DNA from 3 places in the Pseudoalteromonas sp. P1-30 genome. Region 3 is predicted to be linked to each of the others. Evidence: predicted binding sites of a transcription regulator. Region 3 holds the regulator's gene; each other region holds the start of a gene.
The links. Region 3 encodes LexA, which represses DNA repair genes until DNA is damaged. Its sites were predicted from a motif close to TACTGTATNNNNATACAGTA; they were not measured.

Region 1: AN395_RS11515 (SulA-like leucine-rich domain-containing protein) is a predicted target of LexA. The motif match lies at 2,110-2,129, and genes of this name have one in related genera.
Region 2: ruvC (crossover junction endodeoxyribonuclease RuvC) is a predicted target of LexA. The motif match lies at 6,712-6,731, and genes of this name have one in related genera.

Annotation. Positions count from the first base shown of each region.
Region 1 is NZ_LKBC01000006.1:34,500-42,552, forward strand. Features, by position in the region: gene AN395_RS11500 (VC2046/SO_2500 family protein) at 1-508, shown strand, start outside; gene AN395_RS11505 (DUF6172 family protein) at 699-1,001, shown strand; gene AN395_RS11510 (YchJ family protein) at 1,130-1,609, opposite strand; gene AN395_RS11515 (SulA-like leucine-rich domain-containing protein) at 1,652-2,086, opposite strand; gene AN395_RS11520 (tetratricopeptide repeat protein) at 2,370-2,825, opposite strand; gene AN395_RS11525 (NCS2 family permease) at 2,943-4,235, shown strand; gene AN395_RS11530 (hypothetical protein) at 4,490-5,248, opposite strand; gene cysB (HTH-type transcriptional regulator CysB) at 5,542-6,519, shown strand; gene AN395_RS11540 (L-serine ammonia-lyase) at 6,591-7,967, opposite strand.
Region 2 is NZ_LKBC01000014.1:30,546-38,598, reverse strand. Features, by position in the region: gene tolB (Tol-Pal system beta propeller repeat protein TolB) at 1-1,160, opposite strand, end outside; gene tolA (cell envelope integrity protein TolA) at 1,170-2,096, opposite strand; gene tolR (protein TolR) at 2,101-2,532, opposite strand; gene tolQ (protein TolQ) at 2,519-3,223, opposite strand; gene ruvB (Holliday junction branch migration DNA helicase RuvB) at 4,503-5,510, opposite strand; gene ruvA (Holliday junction branch migration protein RuvA) at 5,518-6,135, opposite strand; gene ruvC (crossover junction endodeoxyribonuclease RuvC) at 6,138-6,662, opposite strand; gene AN395_RS16495 (ABC transporter permease) at 6,791-8,053, opposite strand, start outside.
Region 3 is NZ_LKBC01000009.1:32,810-40,862, forward strand. Features, by position in the region: gene AN395_RS13615 (hypothetical protein) at 1-396, opposite strand, end outside; gene AN395_RS19795 (hypothetical protein) at 540-599, opposite strand; gene AN395_RS13620 (Rho termination factor) at 578-790, opposite strand; gene AN395_RS13625 (hypothetical protein) at 1,024-1,404, shown strand; gene AN395_RS13630 (PaaI family thioesterase) at 1,415-1,855, opposite strand; gene lexA (transcriptional repressor LexA) at 2,033-2,650, shown strand; gene coxB (cytochrome c oxidase subunit II) at 3,123-4,259, shown strand; gene ctaD (cytochrome c oxidase subunit I) at 4,259-5,851, shown strand; gene AN395_RS13650 (cytochrome c oxidase assembly protein) at 5,851-6,381, shown strand; gene AN395_RS13655 (cytochrome c oxidase subunit 3) at 6,417-7,292, shown strand; gene AN395_RS19800 (DUF2909 domain-containing protein) at 7,192-7,503, opposite strand; gene AN395_RS13660 (SURF1 family protein) at 7,518-8,053, shown strand, end outside.

The sequences.
Region 1 (8,053 bases), on a different contig from region 3:
AATCACAGAGAGTCAACTAAAGACCAGGCTAAATAAAAGTGTGCATGAAAATCGCAGAGACGAATTCTCACTTTTATTAGCGATGCTATCGCACGATGCGCTGGATTTTAGTCAATTTCACTTGCCAAAAAGTGAAACGCATAGTGCTTATGTAGACGAAGAAGAGTTAAGGGAGCGCTTTGGTGCTGGACCAAAGCAATTATTAGCTCCCGAAAAATTTGATATGACCATAGGGCAAGAGCACGCGTCGGTGATTGTTCAACAAGGCGAGCAAGCAGGCATGAAAGCAATAAAATTAAGCCACTGCTTAAACCCTGAGCCACTAGCGATTAGAGATGACAAGTTACATATTCCTTTAACAGTAATCGATAATTGTGAACTATCAGTACGCAGGCGCTTAAATGACACGCACACCGCGCTTGCAAGTCCACAAATGGACGCCGCGGCATTTTATGACGATTTAACTAATGAGGCTATACATAAGCCACTGCTTGTTGCTAACGCATAAAAATAATTTAACACTTGTGCGTTTTAAAAGCCTAAAACACCTTATATTTAATAATCGGTTATGCAATAAAATAGAACAATTCTTTTTTTGTTTAAAAAAAGCATCCACAAATTAAATGCAATTGCTATAATGGCTGCAAATGGTATGACTTGAGTGCCATTATCATTAAATCAAGGTAATTAGGAACGTAATGAAGAAAACATTCACGCTAAATCATGAGAAAATCAAATACCCTCGTATGGTTGATGCTGCAAAGCATGAAGTGAAAAAATATTTGAAAAGAGAGCGCAATAAAACGCTACCTGTTGAAGCTGATTACTGGGCGTTTGACTGTAAGTTTGGCACAAGTGCCGATGATGCCGAAGTTGTTCACGTAGCTGAAATTAACAACAAGATCAGCGAAATCGAAAAGCAGGCGCTTACTTCATTCTATGTTGAGATTTTAGCTAGACCTGCGCAGCGTGAATCGTTCGATCTAGATGATGATGAATAACCAATAGCATATTGTAGAAAATGGACCTAGATGGTCCATTTTTTGTTTATGGCAGTTATTAACATGTTTAGTGGTATAGAGTAGCGCTTAAATAAAAAGCTATTGTTATGCTAAGTGTTTAGCTTATTTTATACACTGTGACACTTTTTATATTTTTTACCGCTTGCACATGGGCAGGGGTCGTTTCTGGCAACTTTTATATCGGCGACCGGATTAATAATACCCTCTAAATAACGCCATTCACCGTCCTCTTTTATAAAGTCTGATTTCTCATCCAACTCACAATATAAGTTTTGGTAAAAATAATACGCGTTAAAAGCAACATAACCTCGCTCATCACTTTGCTGCGTATCGCGCACAACTAATTTTACAAAGCGGCAGCTATTAGCAAAGTCAGCAATTTCATTTACTGGGTTTTGTGCTTGTTTTTCTTTGGCGTAAGTTTTAAATACATAAGATGCATTTTTTAATGCATAAGCACTAAAGCGCGAACGCATTAGTTGCTCAGGTGTTGCTGGGGTTTTTATATCAAGATGATAAGGCTGGCAACAGTCGCCATAATTAAGCTGACTGTTGCATAAGCAAGCGCTAGTACTGGTTACACTCATAAAATACTAATTAACATAAATTAAAAATGTATTTTACCAAGCTTATTGAGTAAGTGATATTGCTGTAGTGCTGGTTTTTTTAGTAAAGCAAAATAGCTTAGCGCTTCTTTTGTCTAAATTAAGCGATAAATTAACAAGCTGCTGTTCACTTACTATATCGGTCCACGTAATAATGGCTGCAAAGTTACCATTATGAAGTGCTGAATTTAGCACATACTCTAAATTTACTAAATGCTTTTGTCTTATTACAAGCAGTTTGCTGGTATCTATAGAGCAGCTATCTAACAAGGCTTTACTAGGTACATGGTCGGGCGCAATCAGTAAGGTCCACGCGTTAGAGCTATTGTATTGGTGCAACACTTTTAGCATCTCAAACGTAGCAGAAATTTCATCTTCTACTTTTATTAAGTTTACCGACTCACTTTCATCATGTTGTTGGTAGCTTTTAACGGTTCTTACGGTAATTGGCTGTAGCATAGGTCTCACTCACTGGGTTTATATACAGTACATGTATACAGTAGTTTATACAGTTGTTGTGTGCAAGCGTTTTTTGTTATTTTTTATACAGTTAATGGTTTTAAAAAATAAATAATAAAAATAACACTTTAAAAACAGTGTGTTATAATTTAAGTCGTGTAAGTGAAAGCTGAGGGTGTTTGCAGTACTGTATAAAGTGTAGCAGCGTTATACAGTACTTAAGGGATGGCTATACAGTTATTTTAGTGTGTTTTACAGTGCTTAGCTGTTAGCTATACAGTAGTTAGTCATTTTTTGGGATTAAGTGGGCAAACTGAATTTGGTGGATTTGCTCATACAAACTGGCTGCATAGCACTGAGCGTCTTTAAGACGTTTGGTGTCGATATATTTTCTTAAATCATTTAAAGCAGCGGTTGCCGGTTCATAGCCTTGGCTGCTGGCTAAACTCAGCCATGCTGCTGCGTGAAATACGCTTTTTGGTACGCCTTGGCCTTTGACAAAAAATAACCCTAAATAAAACTGGGCGCGATGATTTCCGGCCATTGCGGCAAGGCGCATCCACTTAGCTGCCAACGGTGCCTGGTTATGCTTTAAATAATACAGTGCTTTGTTAAGTGTTGTTTGCTCACTTACATCACTCTTGTTTTCAGCGCTGTGGTTTGTAGGCTGTGTTACAAAATCTAAAATATTGTTTAATTGCTGCTCTAAGTCTTGTCCGCTAGGCTGAGTCTTATTCATATATTTTCTTTTTTATAGTTTCTACGTCAACAGTTTAGTATATCGCAAGGTAAAATGTCCTGTTTATACTTAATTTTATGGTAAAATCACGTCACTTTTTACTATCACAAGTCTATTATGCTCGAAGCTCTATTTAAACTCCGCGAAAATAACTCCAATGTGCGACGCGAAAGCATTGCTGGAATCACTACTTTCATTACTATGGTTTACATTGTATTTGTAAACCCTGCAATGCTTGCGGAAGCAGGCATGGATCAAGGTGCTGCATTTGTTGCTACCTGTATTGCGGCTGCTATTGGCTGTTTTATTATGGGATTGTGGGCTAATTACCCTTTAGCACTTGCGCCGGGCATGGGTTTAAACGCATTTTTTACTTACGGTGTTGTACTGGGCATGGGTTATAGCTGGCAAGCTGCATTAGGTGCGGTATTTATGTCTGGTTGTATATTTTTAATATTAAGTTTGTTTAAGGTCAGAGAGTGGATAATTAATGCTATTCCTTTGGTTTTAAAGCAGGCTATTGCCACTGGTATTGGTGCGTTTTTAGCGTTAATTGCGCTTAAAAATGCAGGCATTATTGTTTCAAGCCCAGCTACATTAGTACAGCTTGGCGATATTACTTCGGCAGGTCCTTTATTAGCTATTTTAAGCTTTTTTGTCATTGCTGCTTTGCTTTATCGTGATATAAAAAGCGGCGTACTTATTAGCATTTTGCTAGTAACGGGCATTGCGTTAAGCCTCGACTTAGTTGAGTACCACGGCGTAATGTCAATGCCACCGTCTATTTTACCTACCTTCATGCAACTTGATTTTGCAGCGGCCTTTGAGCTTTCTATGCTGAGTGTAATTTTTGCGTTTTTGTTTGTTGATTTATTTGATACATCAGGCACGTTAGTTGCGGTAACTCAAAAAGCAGGCTTAACCGATGAAAAAGGCAATATGCCACGTTTAGGGCGTGCTTTAAGTGCCGATAGTACAGCTACTATTGCGGGGGCAATGTTAGGTACTTCTACCACTACTTCTTATATTGAGTCTGTGGCCGGTGTATCGGTTGGTGGGCGTACTGGCTTAACAGCTGTTGTTGTGGGTATATGCTTTTTACTAATGATGTTTTTTGCGCCGCTTGCGCAAATGGTGCCGGCTTATGCAACAGCGGGTGCTATTTTATACGTTGCGGTATTAATGCTGCAAAACCTTAAGTTTGTAAACTGGGATGACATGAGCGATGCAATTCCGGTAAGTGTAGTACTACTTATGACGCCGCTTACATTCTCTATTGCGCATGGTATTGCTCTTGGTTTTATATCGTATACTGCGGTTAAAGTACTGTGTGGTAAACGCGATCAGGTTAGTATTAGCGTGTGGATTTTAACAGCGTTATTTATTATCAAGTTTGCATTTTTATCATAATAGCTAATACCCATTCTTTTAGCTAAGAGGCTTAGTTTGAGGGTGGGTAAACATTTATTATTTAGTGGCTATCGCTCATTGCCACTGCATTGTTATACCTTGCGTATCTATGTTGTGGTAAATGAGCGTTTATAACGTAGTTAGCGCTAGGTAGTGCCTCAAAATACGTTAGTATTTACCCATTGGTAAAAACAGCTTAACAGATACAAAAAAGCCCATACATTATGTATGGGCTTTCTTTTGGGTATTTAAAATTACCATTTCTTTTTAGGTGCAAATAATACGTCTAAGTCATCTTGCTCTGCTTCTGCTTTTTTCTTCAAGGCAGTGGCGTTTGATGCTTTTAGTTCTGTGCTTATTTCTTCTAAATAGGCTTCAACTTCTTGGCGTTTTGCGTTTACGTATTCATCAGAATAGGTAACGGCACTAAGTGTTGCATAGGCTTTTTCAAAATATTGCCTAGCAGAGCCCACCATGCTCGCTGAGCGAGCAGATAAACCGCGTTTAATCTGGCTTTCTATGTTAATTCTGAGTTGTAACTTTTCAAGGCGCTTATCTTCTGCTGCAAATATTTGGCTATCTACACGGCCTTTACTGTGCTCAGAGCGCATAATAACTCTAAGCTTTTTTATGCCCTGAATTAACGAGACTAACTGCTTATCGTTACTTGGTAACGATAAATTGTCGCTGCTATTACCTTGAACTGCTCCACTTAGCTTTTCTTTAGCTTCGTTCATTCTGCTTTTTAATGCTTTAGAATTAGGTGAATGGTTCACCATAGCGTTTAGTGCTTCGTAACATCTACGTTGTAAAACGCGTATAATGTTTTCAGAAAGCGGTATATTAGCGCTATTTATAAGTGCTTCTTCGGTTTCTTCAATTATCGCTTTTTGTTTTGTTAATTCTTTGCGACGTTCAATTTCTTGCTTTTCTTTGTGCTGCTGTACAGCGCTTACCCACAGTGCAATCACTATCAGTGCCACTATAAGCACAATTATAATCGAAACGATCATGGCTTAATTCTCGGATTCATAATCTATTTTTTTATATTACATCAAATATATGCTTTGAGGGTAGCTTTGCGCTGATTAACTTAAAAATATGTTAAAAATTAGATATAAGAATAATGTATTATAAGTTGAACCTGAATAAACATCGCTATCTGCAGCGGGTTTATTATGCTAGCCTTAATGCTTAAATAATGAAAATATACGTGCTTACTTTGCCAAGTTTTAACTAATTTAAACTTGGTTTTGCTTAGTATTACCATCATATAAGCTTAATAATAACGTTAAAAACTGCAACCATGAAATTACAACAACTTAGATACATCGTAGAAGTTCAAAACCATAAGCTAAACGTATCAGCAACTGCTGAGAGTTTATTTACCTCACAGCCTGGTATATCTAAACAAGTGCGCATGCTTGAAGATGAGCTAGGTGTACAAATTTTTGGCCGCAGTGGTAAGCATTTAACGCATGTTACAGGTGCCGGCGAAGAAATAATTAACATTTCTCGCGAAATTTTATCTAAAGTCGAAGGTATAAAAGCGGTTGCTAATGAGCACACGCTGCCTGATCAGGGTAAACTAAATATAGCCACCACACATACGCAAGCTCGTTATGCTTTGCCAAGTGTTATTCAGGGCTTTATGAAAAAATACCCAGCAGTTTCGCTGCATATGCATCAAGGTACACCACAACAGATTTCTGATGCGGCAGCGCGCGGTGACGCAGACTTTGCCATTGCAACTGAAGCACTTCATTTATACTCAGATTTAGTTATGCTGCCTTGCTATCATTGGAACCGCAGCATTGTGGTGGCAAAAGATCACCCTCTAGCACAAAAGGCCGACAATTTAACCGTTGCTGATATAGCGCAGTATCCGCTTATTACGTATGTATTTGGGTTTACTGGGCGCTCTGAGCTTGATAAAGCATTTAACGCGCACGGCCTTGAGCCGCACATTGTGTTTACTGCAACCGATGCCGATGTAATTAAAACTTATGTAAGGTTAGGGCTAGGTGTAGGTGTAGTCGCTTCAATGGCCGTTGATCAATTAAGTGACACAGATTTAGTGTGTATTGATGCCAGCCATTTATTTGAAGCTAGCACAACTAAAATTGGCTTTAGAAAGGGCAGTTTTTTACGTACTTATATGTATGACTTTATTGAGCGTTTTGCCCCGCATTTAACTAAAGAGCGAGTAGAGCGAGCAAGCTTATTACGTAATCAAGAAGATGTTGATGCGTTATTTTCCGACATAGAACTGCCAGTAAAATAGTAAGACTTTAAGTATACAAATACTAAAAAACCGCGTATTGCTAAAATACGCGGTTTTTTGTTTTTATACGCTTAACATTCAATAATGTTTACCGCTAATCCACCGCGTGCGGTTTCTTTATATTTGGTTTTCATGTCGTTACCGGTATCGAGCATGGTTTTAATCACTTTATCAAGCGACACCTTTTGCTCGCCACTGCCACGTATTGCTAGGCGAGAGGCATTAATTGCTTTAATGGCACCCATGGCATTGCGCTCAATACACGGTACTTGTACCAATCCGCCTACAGGGTCGCAGGTTAAGCCTAAATTATGTTCCATGCCTATTTCGGCGGCGTTTTCAACATGTACTACATTACCACCAACAATTTCGGTGAGTGCGCCGGCAGCCATTGAACAGGCAACACCTACTTCACCTTGACAGCCTACTTCTGCGCCCGAAATAGAGGCATTTTTTTTGTATAAAATACCAATCGCCGCTGCGGTTAATAAATAGCGTGTGGCTATGTCGCGGTCCACTTCTTTAATAAATGTGTGGTAGTACATTAAAACGGCCGGCAATATACCCGCAGCACCATTTGTTGGCGCCGTGACTACGCGCCCACCCGCGGCATTTTCTTCATTTACAGCTAAGGCAAATAAATCCACCCAATCCATTGCTCTGAGTGGGTCATTACTCACTTCTACATTTAGCTTTAAATACAAACTAGGTGCACGGCGTTTAACTTTTAAACCACCAGGTAAAATTCCCTCGGTGCGCATGCCACGTTCAATACAGGCTTTCATTACTTGCCAAATATTAAACAGCTCGTCTTTAATATCGTCTTCTTTGCGCAGCGTTTTTTCGTTATGCATCATTAAAGTAGATACACTAAAGCCGGATTCTTTACACAGCTCTAGTAAATCTTTTGCACTTTCGAACGGGTAAGGAGCCGGGTTTTGCTCGCGTATATCAAGGGCTGCTTGTTTTTCGTTTTCAAATTCTTCATCGGTAACAATAAAGCCGCCGCCAATAGAGTAGTACACTTTGCTATATACTTTTTCGCCATTATTTGAGGCAATAATTTCCATGGCATTAGAGTGCTTAGGTAACGTTTTACGGCGATGAAAAACAATAGCCCCTTGCTTAGGAAAGTTCGCTTTATGGGTTTGGTTGAGGTATATCACTTGCTCTTTTTCAATGGTGGCAAGGATATCGTCAACTAAATCGGCATCTATTGTTTCTGGGTCGTAGCCGGCAAGCCCTAATATAACGGCTTTACCAGAACCATGGCCTACGCCGGTTTGACCCAGTGAGCCATAAAGCTCTACCTTTATATCGGTAACAGAGGTTAAAAGTTGCTGCTCTTGTAGGTCATTAACAAATAAGCGCGAGGCACGCATTGGGCCAACGGTATGTGACGACGATGGGCCAATACCAATGCTAAACATATCAAATGCACTGATCATACTATGGGTCTCTACTTTATTTACTCAGCCCGAAAGCTGTTCTTTGAACGGTCGAGTATCATAACGTTAATTCTATATTATGTAAC
Region 2 (8,053 bases), on a different contig from region 3:
CCTGTAGCCAGCTCTTTCTTAGCAAGATGGTACTGCCCGTTGGTACGGTTAACCATCACTAATTCTTTACTGTCTGGCGTTATAGAACCCGCTAGGTTCATATCGCCGTCGAAGGTCAATCGTTGTGACCTACCAGTTCTTAAATTTAACTTATAAATCTGGGCATTACCACCCCTTTCAGATGTAAACACAATATCCTGGCCATTTGGATACCAAGATGGTTCAGTATCTATACTACGGTGGCGTGTAAGGCGTGTTTCTTTACGGGTTGCTAAATCTAAAACGTAAACTTCGGTTGCACCTGTTTTATCTTTAGAAAGCACCAATAACATTTTTTTGCCATCTGGTGAAAACTGCGGTGCACCGTTAATACCGCGGTAGCTAGTGATCAGCTCACGCTTACCTGAGTATAGGTCTTGAATGTAAATTTGGCTTTGGCGGTTTTCAAACGTAACATACGCAAGCTTAGTACCATCTGGTGACCAAGCTGGCGACATTAACGGCTCTTTTGAGCGCAATAATACTTGCTCGTTAAAGCCATCGTAATCGGCAACCACTAATTGGTATGGCTTAGCTTGGTCTTCACGTACAATTACATAAGCAATTTTAGTTAAAAACGCGCCTTTTTCACCGGTTAGCTTTTCATATACTACATCGCTTATGCGGTGTGAATATCGGCGAAAGCCACTTTCACCAATTACGCTTTCGCGCGCTTCTAAAATATGGTCTTGGCTTTTTACTAGTTTACCGCTGCTCATCATTTGAGTTTGGCCACCGGTAATTTGCCCACGAATAACATCAACTAATTCGTAGCGTACTAAGTAACGCCCATCAGTTTGCTGCTCTACCTCGCCTACTACAACCGCTTCTACACCTTGGTTTACCCATGCTGCGTAGTCAATGTCGCCATCTTTATTCGGAAGCTGTGGCATTTGTGCTACATCTACCGGTTTAAATTTACCACTGCGCATTAAATCGGCAGCAATTACATCGCTCAATTTTTGTGGAATTGGGCCAACACCGTTGTATTTAAAAGGCACGATGGCAATAGGACGTGCGCCGTCTACACCTTCAGTTATTACAATTTCAAGTGCCGCATTTGCTACACCCTGAAATCCTAATAATATAACTACAAAGGCTATTTTAATTTTGCTGAACATATCATTCCTTTAAAATTCTGGCTTGATTGTTAAATTAATATTCTTAAGTTGCTCGAATACGTCTTTGTCTTTAGATACAGGTAATGTATCGGCCATGCGCACAGCTCTAAGTGCAGCTTCACACACTAGCTTATCACCCCCTAACGATTTAACTTGCGTTACTAAACCATTAAACCCAAGACGAATATTTACTCGACACTGTTGGTTTTTCATTTTTTCATCAATCAGTAAGTTTTGCTGAATGCGCGCCATAATTAAAGCACGGTACTTATCAACTTCGCTTACTACTTGCTGTTGGCGTATTTTACTACGTGCAGCCTGCTCTTTAGCAAGTTGTTCTTGTAACATTTGCTCTTGCAGTGCTTGCTGACGTTTACGCTCGGCTTCTTTTGCACGTTCTTTAGCTTCTGCTTCACGCTTTTTACGCTCTGCTTCGGCTTTTTTTAGTGCCTCTTCTTCTGCTTTGCGTTTATCTGCAGCAGCTTTAGCGGCGTTTTCAGCCTCTTGCTTTTGCTTTTCGGCTTGTTTTGCTTTAGCACGCTCTTTTTGTTCAATTTCGCGCGCTTTTTTAGCTTCAGCCTCAGCTTGTGCTTTTTCTTTCTCTTTTGCTTTGCGCTGTTGCTCTAGCTTTTTAATATTACGCGCTTCGGCTTCACGCTGTTTACGCGCATTGGCGGCTCTGCGTTCTAAGTCACGAATGCGTTTATCTTCAGCGCGTTTTTTAGCATCTTCTTTTTTTTGTAGCTCAGCAATTTTTTGCTCAACTTGTTTTTGATCAACCGTGACCGCCGAAACCGCATTATCAGGCTCAGGAATAGCCGAATTAAGAGTCACTTCCATTACTTTAGGTGCCGGTGGGTGTATATTTGCAGTTGCCCACAAAAAGCCCCCTAAACCTAAATGTAAAAGTACTGACTTGATTATAGAACTATTCATGTTACTACTGTGTCCCCTCAAAGGATTCTGTCATTAAACCCACAGATGGTACGCCAGCATTCTTTAAAAAGTCCATTAATAACAACACTTCTTGGTAAGAAACCTTACCAGAGCCTTTAATCATTACTGGTACATCAGGGTTTTTCATTAGCTGTAGCTTAATAACCGCGGCCACATCAAGTGCTTCCATTGGCTCTTCTGGATCAGTGCCTATGCTTACGTAGTACTTACCTGCCGAGTCAATCGAGGCAATAATGGGCGGCGTGTCTTTAGTATCGACTAAATCCGACTCTTCCATTTTTGGTAAATCAACTTTCACACCGTGAGTAATAAGCGGTGCTGTTGCCATAAATATAATTAGCAATACCAACATTACATCAATGTAAGGTACTACATTAATTTCTGCGACCGGACGGCGCTTCTTACGCTGATACATTCGCTTTAGCCTCTATTTGGGTAGCTGCTTGACGGTGTAAAATATTGGCAAATTCTTCCATAAAGTTGATGTAATGTGATTCTAGTTTTTCAACTTTATTAGCAAAGCGGTTATACGCAATAACAGCCGGAATAGCCGCAAATAAGCCCATTGCCGTTGCAATAAGTGCCTCAGCAATACCTGGCGCTACCATTTGTAATGTTGCTTGCTTCACTTCACCAAGTGCTATAAAGGCATTCATAATACCCCACACCGTACCGAATAAGCCGATATATGGGCTAATCGAACCCACTGTCGCTAAAAACGATAAGCTCGATTCTAGTTTTTCAATTTCACGTGACAGTGCCACACGCATAGAGCGATGCGTACCTTCCATTACAATGCCAGCACTTTGAAAGGTGTTCTTTTTATGGCGTGCAAATTCTTTAAAGCCAGATGTAAATAACGCTTCAATACCATGAGATTGACCGCTACGTGATGAGATTTCGTTGTATAGTTTGCTTAAGTCGATACCTGACCAAAATTTTTGTTCGAATTTTTTTGCATCAGACAAGGCGTCGCTAATTGCTTTTTTGCGCTGAAAAATAATTGCCCATGACATAACAGACATTGCTACTAGTGCTAGCATTACTAACTGCACAAGCAAACTGGCTTCTAGAATTAGATCTAAAAAATTAAGCCCTGATCCCACGTTAAACTCCTAAATAATTTCAAAAAACGTCAATTTGGTTATTTTGTGTAAATAAGACCATTGTAACGGCCATAAGTTGCATCTAGTGTATCGAGTCAAGGGTTTACTGACAACGATATTGCTATGAATTGGCAACAAAAAACGTTAAACATACGCTTAATCGCTTGTTTGTTTCTAAAACGCGACTACCGCGTTTAGTAAAACACAATTTAATACTACAAAAGTGCGTAAATATACGCAGTAAACTTAATAAAACGCACCGTTTATTCATAAAAAGTGCATAAGCACGCAAAAGTAATTCACGCCACTTTGCATGTACTAATATAACTAATACTGTAACAATACAGCTCAGAGCAGTTATTTATTAATTTTCAGCCACTTATAAATTTAACGAATAATTAACGTACAAGATTCGAACAACAAAAAAATTCATCAGATTAGTTTTTCTTATCTGAAATTTTAAATTTTCTAGTTTGAACAAAAAATGCTTATTCCGTATTATTCTCCCATACCGAGCTTACGCACTGAATGAAACATTTTTCATTAAGCCAAGTTCTTAGTAATAGGATTTTTAATCGTATTACATTGTTTTACTCTTTTTGGATAAAACCTGATTAAGTAAAACGTAGTTCCCTGGATTACTTCCTTCAACTTGTTGTTTGCCCGCATTATATGCGGGCTTTTTTTTGCCTAAATTTTACCACCAACTTGGCATACAATAAGTATAAATTACACAATCTGTTTAATTGCCAACGGTGTATTTACTATCTTTTTTTACCCGCTCGTATCTTTGAATTATCTACTTTCAGTAAAAAGCATGTTTATTACAAGGTAAAACTTATTAACACAATTAGCGCCGCATCTAGTCTCTTATGTTGCTACTGTTTTAAAGCTAACTGGTTTTAATGGTACGCAGCATAGCCACGCCAGTCTTAACGTTAAGTGAATTACAAAACGATTTTAATTTATTGGTTACATTTGCAACAAAGTGGATGAAAGCTGAGTAAGTTTTAAAAAACTATACTAATTTTCTTAATTAAGTGAGCTATGTTGAGGCTGGAAAAACGTGTTGATAGCTAGGCAAAAAATTCGCTATTTCGTTGTTCTTGGCAATTGCTCCTGCACTGCTATACATTCTGCATGCAGTCGTAAATGAGAGTTATTAAACGCATGTAGCGACACGTTCGCCTCGCAAAATGATTAAGTGTTATTGCAAATTGGTATTACATTTAACAGAGGAAGTAGCCCGCTACATTTACTGTAACAGGCTAAAGAGGGGTTAATCTTGTTTTGGGAGTAAACCAAAGTGATGATACGCATTGTCAGATACAATTCGCCCGCGCGGTGTGCGCTGTATAAAACCTTGCTGAATTAAAAACGGCTCTATTACATCTTCAATGGTTTCTTTTTCTTCGCCTATGGCGGCGGCTAAATTATCTAGCCCTACAGGCCCACCCATAAATTTTTCGATAATGGCAAGTAAGTATTTACGGTCCATGTAATCAAACCCGCTTTTATCTACGTCAATCATATCAAGGGCCAGCTCGGCAACGGAGGCATTTACTGTACCATCTGATTTTACTTGCGTGTAATCGCGCACACGGCGCAATAAGCGGTTAGCTATACGCGGTGTGCCTCGTGAGCGTTTTGCAATTTCGGTAGCGCCATCGTCGCACATTTGTAAATCTAGGTAATGTGCAGAGCGCCCCACTATATGCGATAGGTCAGCTACCGAGTAAAACTCTAAGCGCTGCACTATGCCAAAACGGTCTCTTAGTGGTGAGGTAAGTGAGCCTGCGCGTGTTGTCGCGCCAATAAGCGTAAACGGCGGTAAGTCTAATTTAATAGAGCGTGCAGCGGGGCCTTCACCAATCATAATATCGAGTTGGTAATCTTCCATTGCGGGGTAAAGTATTTCTTCAACTTGTGGGCTGAGTCTGTGTATTTCATCAATAAACAGCACGTCGCCTTCTTCAAGGTTGGTAAGCAATGCAGCAAGATCGCCGGCTTTTTCAAGTACTGGGCCTGAAGTGGTTTTAATACTTACATTAAGCTCATTGGCAACAATATTAGCAAGCGTGGTTTTACCTAAGCCCGGCGGGCCAAATATTAATAGATGATCGAGCGCTTCACCGCGGCTGCGCGCTGCCTCTATAAATATTTCCATTTGCTGCTTAACATGCGGCTGACCTTTGTAGTCGGCTAAAAGCTTGGGCCTTATTGCGCGGTCTATGGTGTCTTCGTTGGTTTTTTTGCTCGCGTCAATTAAACGATCAGCTTCAATCATGGTTTACTCACAACATTGATTTTAAAGATTCTTTAATAAGAACCTCAGTAGACATATCGGGTTTACTTACCGATTTTACTGCTTTTTGCGCCTGTGGCAATTTATAACCAAGCGCAACAAGTGCCGATACGGCATCGTCTGCAGCATTATTGGCAATTGTTGCATCGCTAGGAGGCTCTATAACGGCATTATCGCTAAATGGCGTAAATAAATCGTTACCCCAATCTTTTAAGCGGTCTTTCATTTCTAGCACTAAACGCTCAGCGGTTTTTTTACCCACACCCGGTAATTTAACCAATGTTGTGGCATCTTCGTTGTTTACGCAACTAACAAATTGCTGCGCCGACATGCCCGACAAAATAGCTAAGCCTAGTTTAGGGCCCACACCATTTGCTTTTAATAGTTCTCTAAAAAGCGCGCGCTCGGTTTTATTATTAAAGCCAAATAATAGTTGTGCGTCTTCGCGTACTACAAAGTGCGTGTACACTATGGCGTTTTCGCCAATATTGGGTAAGTCGTAAAAACAGGTCATGGGCATTTGTACTTCGTAGCCTACGCCGCTTACTTCTAATAAAATTTCGGGCGGCTGCTTTTCAACTAAAGTGCCATTTAAACGGCCAATCATATTTATTTCCTTAAACGTCCTCTAACGGTTTTGCTTGCGCTACCCGCTAGTTTTATTAAATTTTGTTCTGAGTGCGCATGGCAAATTGCAATGGCAAGCGCATCGGCCGCATCGGCTTGCGGTGTGCCAGGTAATTTTAAAATATTTTTTACCATGTGTTGCACTTGCGACTTATCGGCACCGCCATTACCTACCACGGCTTGTTTAATTTGCCGTGCTGAGTATTCAAATACGGGTAAGTCGGCCATAGAGGCTCCCACTATGGCGGCTCCTCGGGCTTGGCCAAGTTTTAGCGCGGCATCCGGGTTATGCGCCATAAATACTTTTTCTATGGCAAAGGTTTCGGGGGAGAACTGCTCTATTATTTGCGTGATCCCTTGGTAGATCATTTTTAATCGTATGGGGAACTCATGCTCGGCTAATTTAATGCACCCGCTTCCTAAATAGGTAAATTTAGCGCCTTGATGCGCAACCACACCATAACCGGTTAAACGCGAACCTGGGTCTATCCCTAAAATAATGGCCAAACAGCACACTCATTATTGTTATTTTTCAATAACGGTAATAATGCCAGAGCACTGTATAAATTACCAGTGGCGAGTAAAAACAAAAACGCCCGCAACTTAGTGCGGGCGTTTAGCGTTAAAAGTATAGCTTAGGCTAAAGCACGTACTAAGCCTTGGGTATTTTGTTTAAGTTTACGGGCAATCATAAAGTAGCCAAGCGCGGCTACAAACACCCCGCCCGACACTGGCCCTATTAGCCAAATTGTTGGGTGCAACTTACCGGCTAAGTCAAACATTTGCTGCTGAACAATCAGCAAGGCTACATCACTAAATAATGCAGCTACAAACCCGGCTAAGCCACCTAATAGCAAAAACTCATAAAGCGTCGCATTTTTTATTAGCCGCCCTTTGGCGCCTAACGTTCGCAGTATTACTATTTCTTGCATTCGCTCGCCAAGGCTCGCTTGCACCTGAGATATAAGCACTAATGCGCCACACAAAACCACAATAGCAAGCACAAAGCCAATAGCTAACGACACCTGCTCAATGGTTGACTGTATTTGCTTAACAAAGTTATCTACATCGATGGCGGTAATGGTTGGATAAGTGCGCAGTAACTGGCTAAACGCTTTCTTTTGATCTGGCTCTATTCGCACAGATGAAATATACGTTGCCGGAAAATCTTTTAGCACATCGGGGCTTAAAATAATAAAAAAGTTAGGTTTTAGCGTCGCCCAATTTACTTTACGCACACTGGTAATTTTAGCGTCAAATGATTGCGCACCAATTAAAAATGTTAAGGTGTCGCCTATTTCTACGTCTAGGCGCTCCAACATAGACTCCTCAACCGATGCCTCGCCCACTGCGCCTTCGCCAAACCACTGCCCTTGCACAATTTCGTTTTGGGCTGGTACATTATCAAGCCAGGTTAGATTAAGCTCACGGCCAATGCCTGAACGCGCTTCTTCATCTTTTTTCTCGTTATCTTGCAACGACACTTTACGCGCAACAAGCTCTCCATTTACCGCATTTACACGCCCACGAATGGTTGGATAAAAATCCGAAACTAAAATATCGTTCTCTGCTAGGTAATTATTTACAGGCTCAAGTTCGTTTTGCGTAATATTAACTAAAAATGCATTAGGCGCATCGGCGGGTAATTGAGACTGCCAATCTGAGATCATGTCGTTTTTAAGCACAATCAAAAACAATAGCAATTTTATCGCCAACGAAAAGCTAATAAGCTGCACCGCATTTACGTTGGCACGCTTTTGTATAGAAGCAATAGCTAACGACCAACTGTTGCCTGGTTTTAAGCCTAATTTACGACCTCCGCCAAATATTAGTTTTGAAATAACAAACAAAACCGCAATCAAAGCAAGCGTAGAGACAAATAAAATAAGCGTTATTTT
Region 3 (8,053 bases):
GCTAATTGGCTTAGCGTCGATGAGTAAATGCGCTTGTGCATTAGCGGTAATTTGTATTTTGGTGGGTGGCTGAAAAGGGCGCCCCGTTAAACCATTAAAGCTTTGCTGCTCGTCAGTATTAATAACAGTAATAAGCGGGGTCGTTAAAAAGTGCTCAAACACTATTTGCGTGGGGTTAGGTACTTGGGCAGTAATATTATCGAGTGATGTGGGGTAATCTGCTTGAGTAAATGGGTTTGTAAGTATGCGCTTAGCAAGGTGCTTACCGTGTACGTATTCAAGTGGTATCGCGCTCATTACTAAGCCGCCTAAAAGCCAAGCTAAAATTTGTAAGGCAAGTAAATAGCCTAGCCACTTATGTAGTTTTCGAGCGCGCTTAAATAGTTGTTTTTTCATTTTGTGCTTCTTATTATTTTTAGCGTTAGTGTATTACAGCAGCCCATGCTTTTACTGCGGCATTTTGTCGCAGTTATTCATAAGCTTACTCTAACTTTATAAAAATAATAAAAAGGAGCGGTAAAAAATCAGTGAGGCTGTGTTTAATGCTCACGTAAGGCATTTATTAGCCCTTGTTTGCTCATTTTTGAGCGGCCGCTAATGCCGAGCTCTTTAGCTTTATTGTACAGCTGCTTTTTAGTGCGTAGCTCATACTTTGAGGCTTTGCCGCCTTTGACAGCAGTTTTATGAGTATTGCTATTAGCAATGCGCGCGGCTTTTTTTTGCTCATGCCTTCATCTCGAAGCGCATCGTACTGATCGTCATTTTTAATTTGCGGGCCATGACCTACCATAATTGTCCTCCTGAAGCGTTTAATTACACAGTGTGTGTGTATAACTTTCATACATAAACGGTAAAATTAAGCGTAACTAGCCTAACCCGTTTTATAAGGCAAATTAGGTGCCAATGGCGTTTAAACAGGTATTTTCTATGAATAAAGCCATGTTTAGCGCTTAGTTGATTTGGTATAAAAGTAAAACTGCGTTAAAGTTTGCGATGAAACTATAAGAGGGTAAAAAGCAGACAATGTCGGAAATTCAATTTTTAAATGTAGATCTAGAGCTTGAGTCTAAACAAGATATTAGCGCCCTGGTGGCAGACTTAAAGAAAAACGCGATGGTTTTGCATTATGACAAAGACGAATATCGTCAATTGGCGCGTATTGAAGCCTCAGGTGATATAACCACGCCAGACAAAGCAATCAACCACTTATGTGAATTAATAGAGTCGTGTTCACGTAATGCGCTTAAGCAGTGGCTAAGCTGTTCGCGCAGAACGTTTGATATAGGCTTTGAGTCGGGCACGTCACCTAAGTGTTTTAACCAAGCTCTACATGCAGATACACTACTACGTATATCTGCAATTGGCGCTGGTATGGAAATAACGATTTACCCTATCGAAAAGTAGCCATAGTTAATTATTTGCGCTCGACAACCGCTGCGGTCATTTTTGATACGCAGCAAAGCTCGCCGCGGCTATTGGTTATTTTTATTTCCCATACAGAACTGCGCTTACCAATATGAAATGCACGAGTAACGGCGGTTAAAGTGCCATTTCGAGAGGCCTTTAAGTGGCTGGCGCTAATTTCCTGTCCAACACAATAAAATTTTGTAAAGTCCACTACAAAGTTAGCGGCGTAGCTTGCTACGGTTTCGGCAAGTACCACATTTGCGCCACCATGTACCATACCAATAGGATTATGATGCTCAGGAATAGCAGGCATGGTAGCCACTAGGTAATCATCTCCTATTTCGGTTATTTCTATGCCCATAGTTTTCATTAGCGTGCCTTGGCCGTTTATTCCCTCATCTAACTGTTTGCAAAGCTCTAATGTAATGGGTTGATGCCAAATACTCATAATTACTCCTTTATATTGAAAGCAAATTTATAGCATTTTAAATACTGAACGTCTGTAATTACCTAAAATTTATCCAGGTGCGGTGTATTTAGCTATTTTAAAGCACAATTTAAATTTGCGATTTTTATTTAACTGTATATACTCACAGTTAAATGTACTGTATGGAAAACCAGTTGTATGCGACCATTAACTAAACGCCAAGCTCAAATACTCGAACTAATAAAAGTTTTTATTAAAGACACTGGTATGCCTCCTACACGTGCCGAAATTGCGCAAACACTCGGTTTTAAAAGTGCCAATGCCGCAGAAGAGCACTTAAAAGCGCTTGCCAAAAAAGGTGTTATTAAAATGAAACCAGGCGCAAGCCGTGGTATTCAATTGGTTGAAGAAGAAGAGCCAGAGCAACTAGGGCTACCATTAATTGGTAGAGTTGCAGCGGGTTCGCCTATTTTGGCGCAAGAACATGTTGAGAGTCACTGTAAAATAGACCCACTTATGTTTAAACCAGCCGCCGACTTTTTACTGCGTGTTAACGGCATGAGTATGAAAGATATAGGTATTATGGATGGTGACTTACTTGCCGTACACCGTACTCAAACTGCAGAAAACGGCCAAGTTGTGGTTGCACGAGTAGATGAAGACGTAACCGTAAAACGCCTAGAAAAAGCAGGCCGAAAAGTATTATTACACGCTGAAAACGAAGAGTTTACGCCTATAGAGGTAGACCTTGAAAACGAATCTTTTAATATTGAAGGGTTAGCCGTTGGCGTAATAAGAAATGCCGACTGGATGTAATTTTTAACTATTTTTAAGTAATATCTATAAATGCGCACTTTTTAGTGTGCATTTTTGTTTTAGAAACAAACCTTCCACCATCTCAAAGCGCCCTAAAATTATTTAGGCTGTAAACTTTTTTTCACTCATACTTTTATCTTCCTAGGCGTGTTACATCCCTTAATTTTGCTCGTGTCTTGGCTGTTAAATAACAATTTAATACGCCGTCATTTAGTCAATCTTAAAATATCACTTGATTGTTTTTTATACTAAAACTTGCTTGTTGTACGTTTTTTAGCTAATCATTAATGTGCTGGACTAACAATAACTCACAGCTTTTTAGTTATGAGAACACACAATATACACAAACCTTTTGTTGTCCTAGCGATACCAATTAAAAATAAGATTGGTTAAAAAATAAAAATAACGAATTGGCGTTTAAGCCGTATGCCTCTTCGCTTTGCATTCGCAATAGCATCAAAGGAGCCGTCACATGGGTAAACTGACCTCTACCTTGTGGCTTGTGTTGATTATGTTCCCGCAGCAAGTGCTGGCTAATAGCCAATACAATATGCGCAAGGGCGTAACCGATATAAGTAATAATGTATATCAGCTACACATGACCATATTTTTAATATGTTGTGTGATTGGGGTGATAGTGTTCGCAATAATGTTTTGGGCACTGATTCATCACCGTAAATCTAAAGGGGCAGTTCCTGCCCAATTTCATGAAAGTACCAAAGTAGAAATTCTTTGGACTGCCATTCCGTTTGTTATTTTAATTGCCATGGCAATCCCTGCCACTAAAACCCTCATTGCGATGGAAGATGCCAGTAAGGCCGACTTAACCATTAAAATTACAGGGTCACAGTGGAAATGGCATTATGAATATATGGGAGAAGACGTAGAGTTTTACTCTATTTTATCTACCCCTCAAGACGAAATAGCCAACCTTGCTAATAAAAACCCTAATTACTTACTTGAGGTTGATAAACCTTTAGTACTGCCAATTAATCAAAAGGTGCGTTTTTTAATGACCTCTGATGATGTTATTCACTCTTGGTGGGTACCCGATTTTGCCGTTAAAAAAGATGCCAATCCGGGGTTTATCAACGAAACGTGGACCAACATTAACGAAGAAGGTATTTACCGAGGACAGTGTGCAGAGCTGTGCGGTAAAGATCATGGTTTTATGCCCGTGGTGGTTGAAGCTAAATCGCAAGAGGACTTTAACGCATGGCTTGCAGATGCTAAGCAAGCTAAGCAAAAAGCTGCACTTGCTGATGCCGCATTGCTTGAGACAACAATTCCTAAAGAAGAGCTAATGACACTAGGTGAGCAAGTGTATATGGCAAGTTGCGCTGCGTGTCATCAACCTACTGGTATGGGGTTACCGGGAGTATTTCCTGCGCTAAAAGGCAGCCCCATTGTTTTGGGTGATATAAAAGATCACATTGATGTAGTGATTCATGGCCGCCCAGGAACTGCAATGCAGGCATTTGCAAAGCAGCTCTCAATTAAACAACTTGCAGCGGTAATTACCTATAAACGTAATGCGTGGGGTAATGAAACGGGTGATGTCATCCAACCTAGTGAAATTCAGGCAGCACTTGATGCGGAGGCGAACTAATGAGTAGCATAGTAGAACAACCTAACGCCAATGACGCTCACCACGGCCATCACCCAGCCAAAGGTTTTAAACGTTGGTTATACACAACAAACCATAAAGATATTGGCAGCATGTACTTAATTTTTTCGCTGACTATGTTTTTAATTGGCGGTGCAATGGCCATGGTTATTCGGGCTGAGTTATTTCAGCCAGGATTACAATTGGTAGACCCACACTTTTTTAACCAAATGACCACAGTACACGGTTTAATTATGGTGTTTGGTGCTGTAATGCCAGCCTTTACGGGACTTGCTAACTGGATGGTACCGCTTATGATTGGCGCGCCAGATATGGCACTGCCCAGAATGAACAACTGGAGCTTTTGGATTTTACCCTTCGCTTTTTTAATTTTATTGGCCTCGTTATTAATGCCTGGAGGCGGCCCCGCATTTGGCTGGACGTTCTATGCGCCGCTTTCAACAACGTACAGTAACGACAACACCGCAATGTTTGTGTTTGCAGTGCACATTATGGGGATTAGCTCAATTATGGGCGCAATAAACGTTATTGTGACCATTGTTAATTTACGTGCCCCAGGCATGACATGGATGAAGCTACCATTATTCGTTTGGACATGGCTAATAACCGCATTTTTATTAATTGCTGTTATGCCCGTACTGGCCGGAGCGGTCACTATGGTGCTCACCGATAAATACTTTGGAACCAGCTTTTTTGATGCGGCAGGTGGCGGCGATCCGGTGATGTTTCAGCACATATTTTGGTTTTTTGGCCATCCCGAAGTGTACATCATGATTTTACCCGCCTTTGGTATTATTTCGACCATAGTGCCTACATTCTCACGTAAAAAACTATTTGGTTATGCCTCAATGGTTTACGCAACCTCCTCTATTGCATTACTGAGCTTTATAGTGTGGGCGCATCATATGTTTACGACCGGTATGCCCGTTGCTGGCGAGCTATTTTTTATGTACGCGACCATGCTGATATCGGTGCCTACAGGGGTAAAAGTATTTAACTGGGTAGCCACTATGTGGCGAGGGTCAATAAGTTTTGAAGTGCCCATGCTATTTAGTATTGCCTTTATTGTGCTGTTTACCTTAGGGGGCTTTTCGGGGCTGATGTTGGCTATAACCCCTGCTGATTTTCAGTATCACGATACTTACTTTGTGGTGGCGCACTTTCATTACGTGTTAGTTACGGGGGCAATATTTTCGATTATGGCGGGGGCTTATTATTGGCTGCCTAAGTGGACGGGCAATATGTACAACATTGCCTTGGCTAAGTGGCATTTTTGGTTATCGCTGGTAAGCGTAAATGTATTGTTTTTCCCTATGCATTTTGTAGGGCTGGCAGGCATGCCGCGCCGTATTCCCGATTACGCCCTGCAATTTGCTGATTTTAACGCAATCATAAGCATAGGTGGGTTTGCCTTTGGTTTATCGCAGTTACTCTTTGTGGCTGTGGTAATTAAATGTGCCCGAGGGGGCGATAAAGTCCCTGCAAAAGTATGGGATGGTGCTGAAGGTTTAGAGTGGGAAGTGGACTCTCCTGCGCCGTATCATACTTTTTCTACGCCGCCGGAAATTAAATAATGACACATGCACCGCTATTAAAGCGCCTAATTCTTATTTGTATAGGTATGTTTGCTTTTGCATTTGCCTTAGTGCCCTTATATGACGTGTTTTGCGACATAACTGGGCTTAATGGCAAGCCATCACTTGAGCAAGCTAAACAAAGTACACAGGTTGCACAAAATCGAGAAATAGGTGTGAGCTTTACAACCCATGCGCAAAGTGGTGCGCCGTTTATTGTTAAATCTAAAGAATACAGTGTTGATGTGAAACCAGGTGCCATGCGTGAGGTGATGTTTAGCGCAAAAAACACCAGTGATATTGATAAAGTAATGCAAGCGGTGCCTTCTGTATCGCCCGGAAAGGCAGCCAAGTACTTACATAAAATAGCGTGCTTTTGCTTTGATCAACAACCCCTAAAAGCGGGTGAAGAGCTTGAGTTTAAGCTGCTGTTTTATGTTGATACTGCACTGCCGAGCGATGTAGAAGAGCTAACTTTATCTTACACCGTATTTGATATTAGTGAGCAGCTAGTAGCAAGTAATAACTAGCCTGCATGTCTAGTGTAAAACTAGGAGCAAGTAACATGAATCAAGATTATGAAAACTACTACGTACCCGAGCAAAGTCCTTGGCCCATAGTGGGCGCGGTGGCGTTATTTTTTATTGCAGTGGGTGCGGCTTTAACAGTCATGAACTTAGAAAGTGAAGGGGGCAGCGGTGTGTACTTGCTATATGCAGGCATTGCAGTGCTGCTGTATATGATTTTTAGCTGGTTTAAAAATGTAATTAGCGAGTCTGATCAGGGCTTATATTCAGCGCAAATGGACCGCTCATTTCGACAAGGAATGAGCTGGTTTATATTCTCTGAAGTTATGTTTTTTATGGCCTTTTTTGGCGCATTATTTTACGCCCGCATACTGTCGGTGCCTTGGCTTGGCGGCGCTGGGAATAATGCGATGACCAACGAGGTGCTTTGGCCTACCTTTGAGGCCGTATGGCCACTACTAACCACACCAGCAGGTGAAACCACGCAAGCTATGGGGTGGCAAGGCTTACCCCTTATTAATACGCTTATTTTATTAGCGTCTTCGGTTACTTTGCATTTTGCTCACGTAGCCATTGAAAACAATAAACGTAAACCGCTAAAAGTGATGCTAGGGGCAACCATTTTATTGGGTGTGTGCTTTTTAGCATTGCAGGTAGAAGAATATATTTATGCCTACAACGACTTAAACTTAACACTAGATGCAGGCATTTACGGGAATACATTCTTTTTGCTGACAGGTTTTCATGGCATGCATGTGACCCTTGGCGCCATTATTTTGTTTGTTGTTTTTGTGCGTATTTTAAAAGGCCACTTTACGAAAGATAAACATTTTGCGTTTCAAGCAGCGGCTTGGTATTGGCATTTTGTTGATGTGGTGTGGCTGTGTTTATTTGTTTTTGTGTATGTGTTGTAACGGCTAATGGTGAGTGATTAGCCTTTATAAAACCAAGTTTTACAGCGGCTATCACCATCACCAAAACCACCACAGAAAACAGCACGCGACGGCCTAAAAAATGCGACATAGGCCGACCGCCAGATTTATCGGTCACCATAATAAATAGCGCTCTAAACAAGTTGAAAAGTATAAATAGTAACAGCAGCACAATAATAATTTTAATAATCACTGGGTTGACCCTTTATGCAGTTAATTTTAAGGCGTAAACAAAAGCTTAGCTCATTTATCGCACTTTGCGTTGTGGTAGCTGTGGTGCTGGTATGTGTACGTTTAGGGTATTGGCAATTAGCAAGGGCTGAGCAAAAGCAGCAACAGCTAACAGCTATAGCTAACATGCAAACCCAAGGCGTAATGAGCTGGCAGCAATTACAGGCAATGCCTTCAAAGTGGAATAAAACAGGTGTAGTGGTTGAGCTTGTCGGAAAAATAATAAATCAGCAATACTGGCTTTTAGATAACCAAGTTTACCAAGGGCAAGTCGGTTACGATTTATTGGTTTTATTTAAGCCAAGCCAAGCAAGTGGCGCTTTACTCGTTAATTTAGGGTGGGTAAAAGCGCCTATTTCACGCAGCGAATTACCTAACATTCAACTTCCTAAACGTAATATTACCTTTAAAGCGCAGATAAAAGAGCGAAATTTAACGAGCTTTAACTTACAAACCAATGCGACAAAACAAGACCTTCAAAAACGAATCCAATCAATAGATTTACAAAAGCT